DNA from 2 places in the Stenotrophomonas sp. SAU14A_NAIMI4_8 genome. Region 2 is predicted to be linked to the other one. Evidence: predicted binding sites of a transcription regulator. Region 2 holds the regulator's gene; the other holds the start of a gene.
The links. Region 2 encodes FliA, which starts transcription of late flagellar genes. Its sites were predicted from a motif close to TAAAGTTTNNCNNNCNNNGGCCGATAA; they were not measured.

Region 1: the regulator FliA is predicted to act here: its motif matches at 2,120-2,146, upstream of C1930_RS17955 (methyl-accepting chemotaxis protein).

The regions. Positions count from the first base shown of each region.
Region 1 covers NZ_CP025999.1:3,978,415-3,985,435, reverse strand. Annotated here, with positions in the region: gene C1930_RS17970 (transporter substrate-binding domain-containing protein) at 1-598, opposite strand, end outside; gene C1930_RS17965 (VOC family protein) at 761-1,129, shown strand; gene C1930_RS17960 (arylamine N-acetyltransferase) at 1,137-1,973, opposite strand; gene C1930_RS17955 (methyl-accepting chemotaxis protein) at 2,175-4,712, shown strand; gene C1930_RS17950 (sulfite reductase flavoprotein subunit alpha) at 4,776-7,021, opposite strand, start outside.
Region 2 covers NZ_CP025999.1:2,102,290-2,109,310, reverse strand. Annotated here, with positions in the region: gene flhA (flagellar biosynthesis protein FlhA) at 1-1,356, shown strand, start outside; gene flhF (flagellar biosynthesis protein FlhF) at 1,502-3,154, shown strand; gene C1930_RS09715 (P-loop NTPase) at 3,141-4,028, shown strand; gene C1930_RS09710 (RNA polymerase sigma factor FliA) at 4,025-4,768, shown strand; gene cheY (chemotaxis response regulator CheY) at 4,788-5,180, shown strand; gene C1930_RS09700 (protein phosphatase CheZ) at 5,180-5,785, shown strand; gene C1930_RS09695 (chemotaxis protein CheA) at 5,788-7,021, shown strand, end outside.

The sequences.
Region 1 (7,021 bases), 1.9 Mb from region 2:
CCGGTGCGGCCACGGCCTGGGCTATCGCGGTGAACCGGTCAGCCAGCACGCGGTGGCCGGGATGCAGCGCGGCCCACGCCTGCAGCGGCTGGCGTACGCCTGCGGCTGCGTCCATGCGCTGCTGGTCGAACAGGGCGATGGCGGCGGCGGATGTGTCGGCACGCTCGATGCGTGCATGCTGCAACGCACGGCTGAGAAACAGATCGTAGGCGGCGCCGCGGCCCACCGCGATGCGCATGCCATGGCGGTCAAGATCGGCCACCTGCTGCGCGGGGCTGTCATCACGCACCAGATAGGTGCCTTCAATTTCCAGATACGGTGCGCTGAAGGCGATGCGATCGGCGCGCGCTGGATCAATGGCCAGAAAAGCGAGATCCCAATCATCATTGGCGGCGGCCGCCACGACCGATGCAGCGGCGTCATGGCAGGTGAAGCGCGACGCAACCCCCAACCGTTGCGCCAGCGCCGTGGCCAGGTCCACCGAAGGGCCACGCGGCGCCGATGCGTTGCCCTGCGCCAGCACCGGGTTGCCCAGATTGATGCCGACCCGAAGGTAGCCAAGCGGCGCGAGCGCAGTGCGGAAGTCGGACAGCGGCATGGGGTACTCCGGCAAGCACGGGGGAGCCCAAGCATGCCAGCCACAGCGTGCCGGTGGCGTGCCGCCCTCCATGCTCCGCGACAGGCTCGGTGCCGGCGATGGCCCCCGCGCCATGCCGAAGGCGATTACCCTGCGCATCATCTGAAGCGAAGTGGCGCAGCGATGAACCCTGTCATGCATGTCGAGATTCCGGTAGCCGACCTGGCCCGTGCCATTGCGTTCTACCAGCGATGGCTGCAGGTGGTGATCGATGCCCCGGTGCCGGTGCATGACTGCATGATGGCCTACCTGCCGTTCGACGATGACGCTGGCGGCGCCAGCCTGGCCCTGGTACAGGGAGCGGACTATCGGCCCTCGGAGCAGGGTGCGCGCATCTACATCGGTGTTGATGACCTGGACGCCAGCCTGGCCCGTGCGCTGCAGGCCGGCGCCGCGCTGCGGTTCGGCCCCGCCCAGGCCGGTGAGTGGCACGTGGCCGAGATCGCTGACAGCGAAGGCAACCGCATTGCCGTGCAGGCCCCGGCAGCCTGACGCCCGGCTACGCGGCAGCGGACTGCCAACGCTGCAACCACCCTGCAATGGCGGGGTCCAGCCGCGCATCGTCGGGAAGCCGCACGCCGAAGCGGTCCTGCAGCACCTGCCGCACATCGACCACATCGCGCAGCGCCCGCTTCTGCGGCGTCTGGCCGTGGCGGTACTCGGTGTAGTTGCCGCTGCCGATGGTGCGGCGCCAGTTCGGGCCGGTCAGCGAAGCACGCAGCTCGCCCGGGAAACTCGAGTGCGGGTGCGTGCACACATACCAGTTGCCTACTTCGTTGTCGGCCGGCGCCGGTGAGGCCAGGTCGAAGCGATACAGCGAACGCCAGTCATCGCCACTGCTGGCCGCCAGCAGGAAATCACCATCGTCCAGCCGCTGCAGGCGATAGCGCTCGTGGGGCGTGTCCTGCACGGCGATCTCGCGCAGGCGCAGCGGTACGGTCGGGGTCAGGCTGCCAAAGCCGGTGTCCACCAGCCAGTCCCCGTCATCCAGGCGTACCCGGATCAACAAATGGGTACGCGGGGTCAGTTCGCCATCGCTGGCCGACAGCAGCACGCGCGCGCTCAGCGGGTGGGCGTCGAAACCCAGCGCCTGCAGCAGCGCCAGGAAGGCGCCGTTGAGCTCGAAGCAGTAACCGCCGCGCTGGGCGTGCAGCAGCTTGCGCTGCACGCTGTCCAGATCGATCGGCACCGCATCGCGCAGCAGGCAGGTCAGCGTCTCGAAGGGTACGTGGGCGTTGTGGCGCTGCTGCAGCTCGGCCAGCCCAGCAAGGGTGGCAGCCGGCGCGGCCGACAGCTGCAGGCGTTGCAGGTAGCGGGGGATATCGAGCGTGGTCATCACGGCACCAGGCGGGGCATAGATCCCTACTGTGCAACCGCAACCGGGGTTGAGGTCAAGCGGCAGGGCGGTGTCATTTCCTCGTCGTCTGTGGCCGGTACAAAGACCGCGACCGCTGGTGCGGCGATGGCCGCCGAAAGAAATGCTAAAGTCCAGGCGATCCAGGCCGATACAGATGCGTCCTTCTGCCTGGAGTCTGTCATGTTGATCGCGGTGCCCCGCCTCCGGTCCCTGCGCACCCGCCTGGATGGTCTGCGCTCGGCGTTTCCTGGCGTGCTGCGCTGGCTGCAGCCGCATCGGCTCAGCGTCGCCAACAAGCTGAAAGCCACCCTGTGGGTCTGCGGCCTGGGCCTGGTGGCCATCGCTGGGGTGTATGCCTGGACCGGCCACGCCAGCGCACAGGCCGCACGCACGCAGGCCAGCTACCAGCGTGGCAGCGATCTGGCCGCAGCGCTGGCCACCCGTGTGGCCGAGGCGCGTCGCCTGCAAACACAGTATGCACGCAGTTTCGACGATGCCGACCGCAGCCAATTGCTGGTCACGCAGCAGTCGCTGCAACGCGACCTGCAGGCGCTGCGTGCGCAACCCATGGACGCTGGCCGGCGCAAGGCACTGCAGTCTCTGGCGGAGGCCGTGGACGGCTTCTCCGACGGCATCACGGCGCTGTTCGCGCGTGTTGACGAGATGGGACGGGGCGAGGCGGGTTTGGCCGCGCAGCTGCAGCAGGCTGCCGATACGCTGCAGGCGGCGGTGGCGGCGCAGCAGCGTCCCGCGCTGGAGCTGCATGTCCAGAAGATGCGCCGGCAGGAAGCGCTGCTGCTGCTCGATGGCGACTCCACCCATGCAGACCGCGCAAGCGAAGAGAAACTACCGTTCGACCTCGCCCTGGTCGGGTTGTCGGCCGATGCCCAGGAACGTCTGCGCAGCGCCATGGATGCCTATCAGGCCGCGTTGCTGGGCTATACCGCCGCGCGGGTCGGCCTGGACGTGGAAGCGCTGTCCCTGCTGGATACCGCCGCCGCCGTGGCGCCGGCAGTGGCCACGTTCCAGGAAGCACAGCGGACCGCACTGGCGCAGGTACAGTCCCGCCAGCAACGGGGCGCACGTACCATGGGCGCGTTGTTCGCCTTCACCCTCGTGCTGGTTGCGGGCGTGCTGATCACCAGTCTGGTGCTGGTCCTGCGCGCCGTACGCCGCCCGATCCAGGACACGCTGCGCTTCGCCAGCGACATCGCCGACGACCGCCTGGATACCACCCTGCGCGTGCACAACGACAGCGATGAGATCGGCCAGCTGGCACAGCGGCTGATCCACATGCAGCAGCGGCTGCGCGCACGGATCGAAGACGAGCGTGCGGTCGCGCGTGGCAATACCCGGGTGCGCCAGGCGCTGGACAGTGCACAGACCGGTTTGATGGTGATCGACGCCGAGGGCCGCGTGGCCTACGCCAACCCGGCGCTGCTGCAGCTGCTGGCGCTGCAGATCGACACCCTGGTGGGCAGTGATGCCGCGCGCCTGCATCCGGCGATGGTCCGCCTGGCCGGCGCACGCCGCCGCGAGGAGCACGAGATCGCGCATGCGGGCGTGCGCTACCAGCTGATTGCCAACGCCATTGTCGACGACGGGCACTTCCTTGGGGTGGCGGTGGAATGGCGCAGCCGTGCGCTGGAAACTCTGCTGGAAACCGAGGTGGCGGCACTGGTCGATGCCGCTGCGCACGGCGACCTGCACGGCCGCATTGCACTGGAAGGGAAGCAGGGCTTCGTACGTACCCTGTCCACCAGCATCAACCATCTTCTGGCCACCTTTGAGACCAACCTTGCCGACCTGCAGGCGCTGCTGGCGGCACTGGCGCGCGGCGACCTGAGCGTGCGCATGGAAGGCGACCTGCAAGGCGTTTTCGCACGCATGCGCGACGATGCCAATGCCACCGTTGGCCAGCTTGGGCGCATCGTCACCCGCATCCAACAGGCCACCGCGCAGCTGGATCTGGGCGTTGGCGAAATCGTGTCCGGCCACCACGATCTATCGCAACGGACTGAACAGCAGGCGGCCAACCTGGAAGAGACCGCCGCCTCCCTGCACGAGCTGACAGACACCGTTGGCCGCAACGCCGATGCCGCCGGCCGCGCCGACGCGCTGGTGCAGGGCGCGGCAGCCGTGGCGGCGCGCGGCGGCCAGGCAGTCGGTCAGGTGGTGGCAACCATGCACGGCATCAGCGCAGCCTCGCGCCGTATCGGTGACATCACCCAGTTGATCGACGGCATCGCCTTCCAGACCAACATCCTGGCACTGAACGCCGCAGTTGAAGCCGCGCGTGCTGGCGAGCAGGGCCGCAGCTTCGCAGTGGTGGCCTCGGAGGTGCGCCTGCTGGCCCAGCGCAGTGCCGAGGCGGCCAAGCAGATCAAAGGGCTGATCGAAGATTCGGTGACCCGCGTTGCCCGGGGCAATGCGTTGGCTGAGCAGGCCGGCACCACGATGGGCGATATCGTCGGCAGCGTGCAGCAGCTGGCTGAACTGCTCGCCGCCATCCGCAGCGCATCGCAGGAACAGCACGCCGGCATCGCGCAGGTGAACCAGACCATCGTGCAGATGGAATCGAGTACGCAGCGCAATGCCACTCTGGTGGAAGAGGCTGGCGCCTCCACGGCGCAGATGCAGGCACAGGTACAGGCCCTGGCCGAAGCGGTATCGGCGTTCCGCCTGCAACCGCAGCGGCGCCCACGCGCGGCCGCCTGATCGCCCTCGACGGGCAAGGCCCGGCGTTACCGGGAAGCGCCGGGCCATGCCCGGCCGATCAACTCAGTACACGTCGCGGCGGTAGCGCCCGTTCTCCAGCAGCGTTTCCACGGCATCGTCGCCCAGCGCGGCGCGCAGCACCTGGTCCACGCCTTCGGCCATGCCCTGCAGCGAACCGCAGACGTGGATCACCGCACCGCGTGCCAGCCACGCCTGCAGTTCACCGGTTGCGGCCTGCAGCCGGTGCTGCACGTAGCCGCCACCGTCGGCATCGCGCGAGAACGCCAGGTCCACGCGTGCCAGGTGGCCGTCAGCCTGCCACTGCGCAAGCTCATCGGCGAACAGCAGGTCATGCGCGCGCTGGCGCTCGCCGAACAGCAGCCAATGCCCGTGCTCGCCATCGGCCGCCGCTTCGCGCAGCAGGCTGCGCAGGCCGGCAATGCCGGTGCCGTTGCCGATCAGCACCATCGGGGTTCCGGCTACGCGCTGGAAACCGGGGTTATGGTGCGCGCGCGCGGCAATGTTTTCGCCAGGCACCGCGTGCACGGCCAGCCAGCCGGAGCCCAGGCCGGCACGCCCGGCACTGTCGTGGGTCAGGCGTACCACCAGTTCCACCACGCCATCGGCAGCACAGGAGGCGATCGAGTATTCACGGCTGGGCAGCAGCGGCAGCCCGGACAACCACAGGCAGGCGTCCTGCACCGGCATGGCCGGCTGGCCATCGGGCAGCACGCGCTCGCTGGCCAGCTGCAGCAGGGTGCGGGTCTGTCCATCCACGAGCGTGGGCTGCAGCGGGTCCAACCCGTGCGCCTGCAGTACGGCGCGTGCGTGCGCGGCGGCGTTGCGCGGTGCGATGTGCAGGATGTCGCCGGCCTTCCAGTGCTGGTTCGCGGGCGTGGCCAGGCGGATGCGCCAGATCTGCCCGCCCATGCTTCCGGGATTCAACAGCGTGCGCTCCAGCAGTTGCCAATCATGCAGCACGGTGGCCGGTGGCAGCACGCTGTCGTCGGTGTGGATGCCGGTCAACGCACCCAGCTGCAGCTGCCACTGGCGCAGCGACGCCACCGCGGCCGCATCCACGTCGATGCGGTCGAACAACGGCTGCGCGCCGTTGCGTGCCAGCCAGTCATCCACTTGCACGCCGAAGGCGCAGTAGTGCGGGTACTGGCGATCGCCCAGCGCCAGCAGGCCATAGCGCAGACTGGAAAGATCGGCCGACTGCGCGAGCAGCTGGCGGGCCGCTCGGCGCGCATTGTCCGGTGGCTCGCCATCGCCGAAGGTGCTGAGCATGAACAGCACCTGCGGCGTGTCCTGCAGCTGTTGCAGGCTGAGCCGCGCAAGCGGCAGCACCTGCACCGGATGCCCGGCCGCCTGCAGTTGGGCCGCTGCGCGCCAGGCCAGCTGTTCGGCCAGGCCGCTCTGGCTGGCGTGTACCACCCGCCACGGCGTGCCTTCGTGGGCGACGCTGGCGCCGCTGTCCGGCAGCGACTGGCGCAACGCGCGCGCGGCGCGTTGGCTGCGGCGACGGTCCAGGTACAGCATCCAGCCGGTGATGAAGAACAGGGTCATGCACAGGCTGGACAGCATGACGATCACGCGACCGGGCAGGCCGAAGAAGCTGCCCGAGTGCAGTGCGAACATGCTGGTCATCACCTTGCCGCCCGCATCCAGCTGGCCGTAAGGGCGGTGTTCCAGTACGGCGCCGGTACCCGGGTCGATCTGCAGGCTGTCCTGGGCGCGGTCGTGGCCGCCACCGCGCAGCGCCGGATCACCGGCCATCACCCGTGCGGTGATCGGCTGGCCGGCTTTGCCGGGCAGGCGCAGGTCGATGTAACCACTGCGCACGCCGGGCAGGGCGTACAGGCTTTCCTGCACCCGCGTCAGGTCCAGCGGGCCGGGCTGCACGTGGGCACGGGGGGCACTGCGGCCGTCGCCCAGCAGGCGGGTGACACCGTCGCGGTACCAGTCGAACGACCACCACAGGCCGGTCAGCACGATGACCAGGTAGACCAGCAGCACCCAGGTGCCGACCACCGAGTGCAGGCTCCACAGGAAGCTGCGTCCGCTGCGTTTCCATTCCACGGCCAGCCAGGTGCGAGGGCGCCACCACTGGCGTGGCCAGCGCAGGTAGAGGCCGGAAAGCACGAAGAACAGCAGGATGATCGCGCAGCTGCCGGTCAGCACCTTGCCGCGCTCGCCTGCGGCCAGGTGCCGGTGCAGGTCTTCGACGAAGTCGAAGAAGGCCTGGCCGCGCAGCGTGCTGAAGCGCTCACCGCTGTACGGGTCGAAGTAGACCCAGTGTTCCTTGC
Region 2 (7,021 bases):
GTGGCGCAGCTGCCGGCCCTGCTGGTGTCCAGCGCCGTGGCCATGCTGGTCACCCGCGCCTCGCGTTCGCAGGACATGGCCCAGGCCATGACCGGCCAGGTGTTCGGCCAGTACCGCGCGCTGGCCATCACCGCCGGCATCATCGGCCTGGTCGGCCTGGTACCGGGCATGCCCAACGTCGCTTTCCTGACGCTGGCCGCGATCCTGGGCTTCATCGCCTGGAAGCTGTACCGCAAGACCCAGCTGCCGGCCGACGATGCCGCCGCCAAGGCCGGCGAGAACGGCCCGGTGAATGCTCTGGGCCGCCCCGCCGCGCCGGCACCGACCGCCGAACTGAGCTGGGACGAACTGCGCCCGGTCGACCCGCTGGGTCTGGAAGTGGGCTACCGGCTGATTCCGCTGGTGGACAGCAACCAGGGCGGCGAGCTGATGGCGCGCATCAAGGGCGTGCGCCGCAAGCTGACCCAGGACGTCGGCTTCCTGATTCCCTCGGTGCATATCCGCGACAACCTGGAACTGGCCGCCAACGCCTACCGCGTGCTGGTGCACGGCGTGCCGGTGGCCACCGCCGAAATCCATCCCGACCGCGAACTGGCGCTGGACCCGGGCAGCGCGCTGGGCCCGCTGGACGGCATTGCCGGCAAGGACCCCGCCTTCGGCCTGGATGCCACCTGGATCCAGCCGCACCAGCGCGCACAGGCCGAAACCCTGGGCTACACCGTGGTCGACCCGGCCACCGTGGTTGCCACCCACCTGTCGCACCTGATCCGCGAACACGCGCCGGAACTGCTGGGCCACGAAGAAGTGCAGCACCTGCTGGCCAACCTGGGCAAGAGCGCGCCCAAGCTCGTCGAAGATCTGACGCCCAAGGCGCTGCCGCTGTCGGCGGTGGTGCGCGTGCTGCAGAACCTGCTGGTCGAACGCATTCCGATCCGCCAGCTGCGCAAAATCGCCGAAGCGCTGGTCGAGCACGCCCCGTCCAGCCAGGACCCGGCCACCCTCACCGCTGCCGTGCGCAACGCGCTGGGCCGCTTCATCGTGCAGGAGATCGCCGGAATGTCGGCGGAGCTGCCGGTGTTCACCCTCAACCCGCAATTGGAACGTGTCTTGCAGGAGTCCACGCAGGGCAACGGCGCCGCGCTGGAACCCGGACTCGCTGAGCGACTGCACCAGAGCCTGGCCGAATGTGTCAGCAAGCAGGAAGCCCGCAACGAGCCCGCGGTTGTGCTGGTACCAGGCCCGGTGCGCGCCGCGCTGGCCCGCCTGGTCCGCCACAGCGTTCCGTCGCTGTCGGTCCTGGCCTACAGCGAGGTGCCGGAGGACAAGCGCCTGAAGCTGGTCGGAACGATCAGCTGACGCCGCCCACCGCAGCGCCAGAAAACAGACACCACTCTTCAATTGCAGCAACCGACAGATTCCAAGGGGAACCCGAACCGTGCAGACCACCGACCACCCGCGTTCTCCGACCGCCAATCCGCCGTCTTCGACCCGTGATCACAGCATGAAAATCAAACGCTTCGTCGCCGCCGACATGCGCTCGGCCATGAACCTGGTGCGCAAGGAACACGGGCCCGATGCCGTGATCCTGTCCAACCGCCGGATCGAAGAAGGCATCGAAATCGTGGCCGCCGCCCATTACGACGAAGGCGTGGTGCAGCGCGCACTGGATGCCTCGCGCCGCGATGTCGCGCCGCCGCCGGCACCGAAGCCGCGCACCGCCGCCGATGCCGTCATCGCCGCGGTCACCCGCCGCCGCAGCGCCACCCCGGCGCCGGAACCGATCGCGGCCACCACCTCGGCCGTGGCCGCCCTGGCCCGCGCCGCCGTCGGTGCCACCGGCCGCACCCTGGACAGCGCCGACGAGATCGTGCCGACCCGCGGCAGCACCGGCTTCGCCGACACCCTGGCCCGCGCCAGCGTCAACGAACCGGCACTGCCGGAACAGATCTTCGCCCCGTTCGCCCAGGCCATCGTCGCCCCGCCGGCACCTGCCGCTGAGGCCGCCGCGTCGGCCCCGATCAACCGCGCCCGCTTCCTGATCGATCCGCCGCACGACGAGCCGCAGGACACTGCCGCCCTGCCGCCGCCGCTGCCGATGACGGCCGAGGCGCCGACGGCCGCCGTGATCGCCGCCGAGCCGGCGGTGACCGCCGAGCAGCCGATCCCGGTACTAGCCGAAGCCACGCCGCAGCCCGAGCCCGCCCCGCAGCTGATGCCGGCGCCGGTGGTGACCGTGGTGGCCCAGGATGACGCCGAGATCCGCCAGCTGCGCCAGGAAGTGGCCGGCATGCGCCAGGTGATCGAGCGCGAGATGAACCGCTTCACCGACGAACGCCTGCGTGGCAACGCAGTGCGCGGTGCGGCGCTGGACCTGATGGACGAGTACGGCTTCGATGCCGGCCTGGCCCGCGATGTGGCCATGCAGATTCCGGCGGAAACCGAGGCCCACCGCGGCCGCGGCCTGATGCTGGGGCTGATCTCGCGCAAGCTGCCGATCGCCCCGGTCGATCCGCTGGAAGAAGGCGGTGTGATCGCCCTGGTCGGCCCCACCGGCGCCGGCAAGACCACCACCATCGCCAAGCTGGCCTCGCGCTTCGCCGAAAGCCACGCCGCCCGCGATGTGGCCCTGGTCACCACCGACACCCTGCGCGTGGGTGCCCGTGAACAGCTGTACGGCTACGGCCGCCAGCTCGGCATCGCGGTGCACGAAGCCAACAGCGGCACCGACCTGGACCAGCTGCTGGAACGCCTGAAGGACTACAAGCTGGTGCTGATCGACACCGCCGGCCTGGGCCCGCGCGACCGCGCGCTGGCCGCCCAGCTGCAGTGGCTGCGCGCCGCCCGCCAGGTGCGCACCCTGCTGGTGCTGCCGGCCAACACCAGCTTCGGCGACATGGACGAGGTGGTCCGCCGCTTCGGCGCGGCCAACCTGCAGGGCCTGGTGCTGAGCAAGCTGGACGAGACCGGCCGCTTCGGCAACGCCCTGTCGGTGGCCGTGGACCACCAGCTGCCGATCACCTGGGTGACCGACGGCCAGGACGTGCCGGACGACCTGCACCGTGCATCTGCAGCCAATCTTGTACTTCGCCTTGAAGATTTGCGCCGAGCGGCCGATATGCCCTGCAACCCGGAGTTGAACCATGCCGTCGCGTGAGTACGCCAAGCTGACCACCACCTTCCCGCTGACGGCCACCCGCAGCGAGCCGCTGGGCCCTGTGCGCACCATTGCGGTGACCGGCGGCAAGGGCGGCGTGGGCAAGACCAACGTGTCGGCCAATCTGGCCGTGGCGCTGGCGGGCATGGGCAAGCGCACCCTGTTGCTGGACGCCGACCTGGGCCTGGCCAACATCGACGTGATCCTGGGCCTGAACCCGACCTTCACCCTGGCCGACCTGGTGGCCGGCCGCTGCTCGCTGGACGATGTGATCATCGAAGGCCCCAACGGCGTGCTGGTGGTGCCGGCCGCGTCGGGCCGCCGGCACATGGCCGAACTGGCCCCGGCAGAGCACGTGGGCCTGGTCAACGTGTTCTCCGAACTGGAACGCGAGCTCGACATCATGGTGGTGGACACCGCCGCCGGCATCAACGACGGCGTGCTGACCTTCTGCCAGGCCGCGCAGGACACCGTGGTGGTGGTCTGCGATGAGCCGGCCTCGATCACCGACGCCTACGCGCTGATCAAGGTGCTGTCGCGCGAACGTGGCGTGGACCGCATCCAGGTGGTGGCCAACATGGTGCGCGACCCCAACGAAGGCCGCGTGCTGTATGAAAAGCTGACCCGCGTCTGCGAGAAGTTCCTGGCCGATGTCTCGCTGAACTACCTGGGCTGCGTGCCGCAGGATGACTGGCTGCGCCTGTCGGTGCAGCGCCAGCAGCCGGTGGTGAAGGCCTACCCGTCCAGTCCGGCCGCGCTGGCGATCACCGAGATCGCCCGCCGCACCGCGCGCTGGCAGGCCCCGACCGAGCCGCGCGGCGGCGTTGAATTCTTCCTGGAACGCATCCTGAAGCAGCGCGGGGTGACCGCATGAAAGGCGCAGCCCAGTACAAAGAGGTGCAGCGCGCCTCGGCCACCGACGTGATCGTGCAGCACTCGGACCTGGTGCGGCGCATCGCCCACCACCTGGCCGCGCGCCTGCCGGCCAGCGTGGAAGTGGACGACCTGATCCAGGCCGGCATGATGGGCTTGATCGAGGCCTCGCGTAGCTACGACGCCGACCAGGGCGCTTCGTTTGAAACCTATGCCTCGATCCGCATCCGCGGCTCGATGATCGACGAGATCCGCCGCGGCGACTGGGTACCGCGCTCGGTGCACCGCCGCGCCCGCGATGCCGCCGCCACCATCCGGCGCCTGGAACAGAGCAGCGGCCGTGCCGCCAGCGCCACCGAAGTGGCCGCGGCCATGGAAATGCCACTGCCCGACTACCTGCGCCTGATGGAAGACGCCTCGCGCGGCCAGGTGCTGAGCCTGGAATCGCGCATCGAAGACCAGGGCGAGCTGGACACCATCGCCCAGGGCGGCCCCACCCCGCAGCAGGTGCTGGAGCGCGGCGAATTCGGGCGCGAACTGGGCAAGGCCATCGGCCACCTGCCCGAACGCGAACAGCTGGTGCTCTCGCTCTACTACGAGCAGGAACTGAACCTGAAAGAGATCGGCGCGGTGCTCGGCGTGAGCGAATCGCGGGTCTGCCAGATCCATGGCCAGGCAGTGCTGCGCCTGCGTGGCCGACTGAAAGTCTTCGAGGCGGCCGACGCCGGCCTCGAGAATTGAACAACAAAGGAACTCTGCTTTGAACAAGAACATGCGCATCCTGATCGTTGACGACTTTTCGACCATGCGTCGCATCGTCAAGAACCTGCTGGGCGATCTGGGCTTCACCAATACCGCCGAAGCCGAGGACGGGCATGCTGCGTTGTCACTGCTGCAGAGCCAGCCCTTCGATTTCGTGGTGACCGACTGGAACATGCCCGTCATGACCGGCATCGAACTGCTCAAGGCCATCCGCGCCGACGCCAAGCTGAAGACCCTGCCGGTACTGATGGTCACCGCCGAAGCCAAGCGCGAGCAGATCATCGAAGCGGCACAGAACGGGGTGAACGGCTACATCATCAAGCCGTTCACCGCGCAGACGCTGGAAGAGAAGCTGGGCAAGATCTTCGAACGCCTGGCGGCCAGCGCCTGATGGATACCACGGTCGACAAGAGCGCCCTGGCCCTGCGCCTGCAGGAAGCACTGGATGCACTGGAAGCGGGCGACGAGAGCGCCTGGCGCCAGCGCATCGACAGTCTGGTGGCCGCGCGCACCCAGCCGATGATGAGCGGCCTTTCGCGGCTGGCCCGCGAACTGGGCCAGGCCCTGGGCGAGCTGCCGACCGTGCCCGACGAAGCCGGCGAGCTGGACGACGCCTGCGCGCGCCTGGACCACGTGGTGGCCATGACCGAACAGGCCACCCACCGTACCCTGGACCTGGCCGAAGAATGCCGCGCCCTGACCGAACAGCTGCGCGCCGATGGCCTGCAGCCGGGCCAGGACGTGCAGCTGGAGCGCATCCGCCACAACCTGACCGAGATCGCCCTGACCCAGAGCTACCAGGACCTGACCGGGCAGATCATCCGTCGCGTGGTCGGCATCGTCCGCCGCGTGCACGAAGGCTTCGGCGCGCTCGGCCTGCCGCCGGAACAGCATCGCACCGACCCGGAACTGGCCGGGCCGGCACTGAAGGGACTGGACCGCCACGCGGTCTCGCAGAACGACGCCGACGATCTGTTGTCGGACCTGGGGCTGTAAGCATGAGCGCGGTTGCCGACGACATCACTGCCGATTTCATCATCGAAGCACAGGAGATCCTCGATCGCCTGGGCGAACAGCTGGTGTCGCTGGAACAGGCACCGCAGGACAGCGAACAGCTCAATGCCGTGTTCCGCGGCTACCACACGCTGAAGGGCGGCGCCGGCTTCCTCGGCATCACCGCCATGGTCGAGCTGTGCCACGCCGCCGAAGAAGCACTGGGTTCGGCCCGTGCCGGCCAGGCCGTGCTGCAATCGCACCACTTCGACGCGGCGCAGCAGTCGCTGGATTACCTGCAGTCCATGCTCGACGCCGTTTCATCCGGCACCGAGCCGGGTTACGCACCGCCGGAACTGATCGCCCAGTTCGACGTGCATGGCGGCGCCGCACCCGCGACCAGTGCCAGCGCGGCCGCGGCACCGGCTGCCGGCGGCAGCGACCTGATCACCGACGATGAGTTCGAAGCGCTGCTGGACCAGTTGCACGGCGGCGGCGCGCCCACGGCCGTGGCCCCGGCGAAGAAGGCCGACGATGGCCTGATCAGCGAAGACGAATTCGAAGCGTTGCTGGACCAGCTGCATGGCGGCGCCGCACCCGGCAGCAAGCCGGTGGCTGCAGCGCCGGCCCCCACGCCGGCGACGCGCCCGACGGCGACCCCTGCCGCTGCGCCGGCCAAGCCCGCCGCGGCCAAGCCGCTGGCCGAGGCCGAACACACCGTGCGCGTGGACACCAAGCGCCTGGACGCCATCGTCAACCTTATCGGCGAACTGGTGCTGTCACGAAACCGCCTGAAGACGCTGCGCACCCGCCTGCGCGATGAAGAGCTGGACCGTGCCGTGTCCACCCTGGATATCGCCACCGCGCGCCTGCAGTCGGCGGTCATGCGCACCCGCATGCAGCCGGTCGGCAAGGTGTTCTCGCGCTTCCCGAAGGTGGCCCGCGATGTGGCCCGTTCGCTGAAGAAGGAAGTCGATCTGGAACTGATCGGCGCCGAAACCGAGCTGGACCGCAACCTGGTGGAAGCGCTGGCCGATCCGCTGGTGCACCTGGTGCGCAACGCCATCGACCATGGCGTGGAAATGCCGGACCTGCGCGAAGCACAGGGCAAGCCGCGCATGGGCCATGTGCGCCTGTCGGCACAGCAGGAAGGCGACTACGTCAGCATTGAAGTGCAGGACGACGGCGCCGGCATCGACCCGGAAAAGCTGCGCGCCAAGGCGCGCGAGAAGGGCCTGA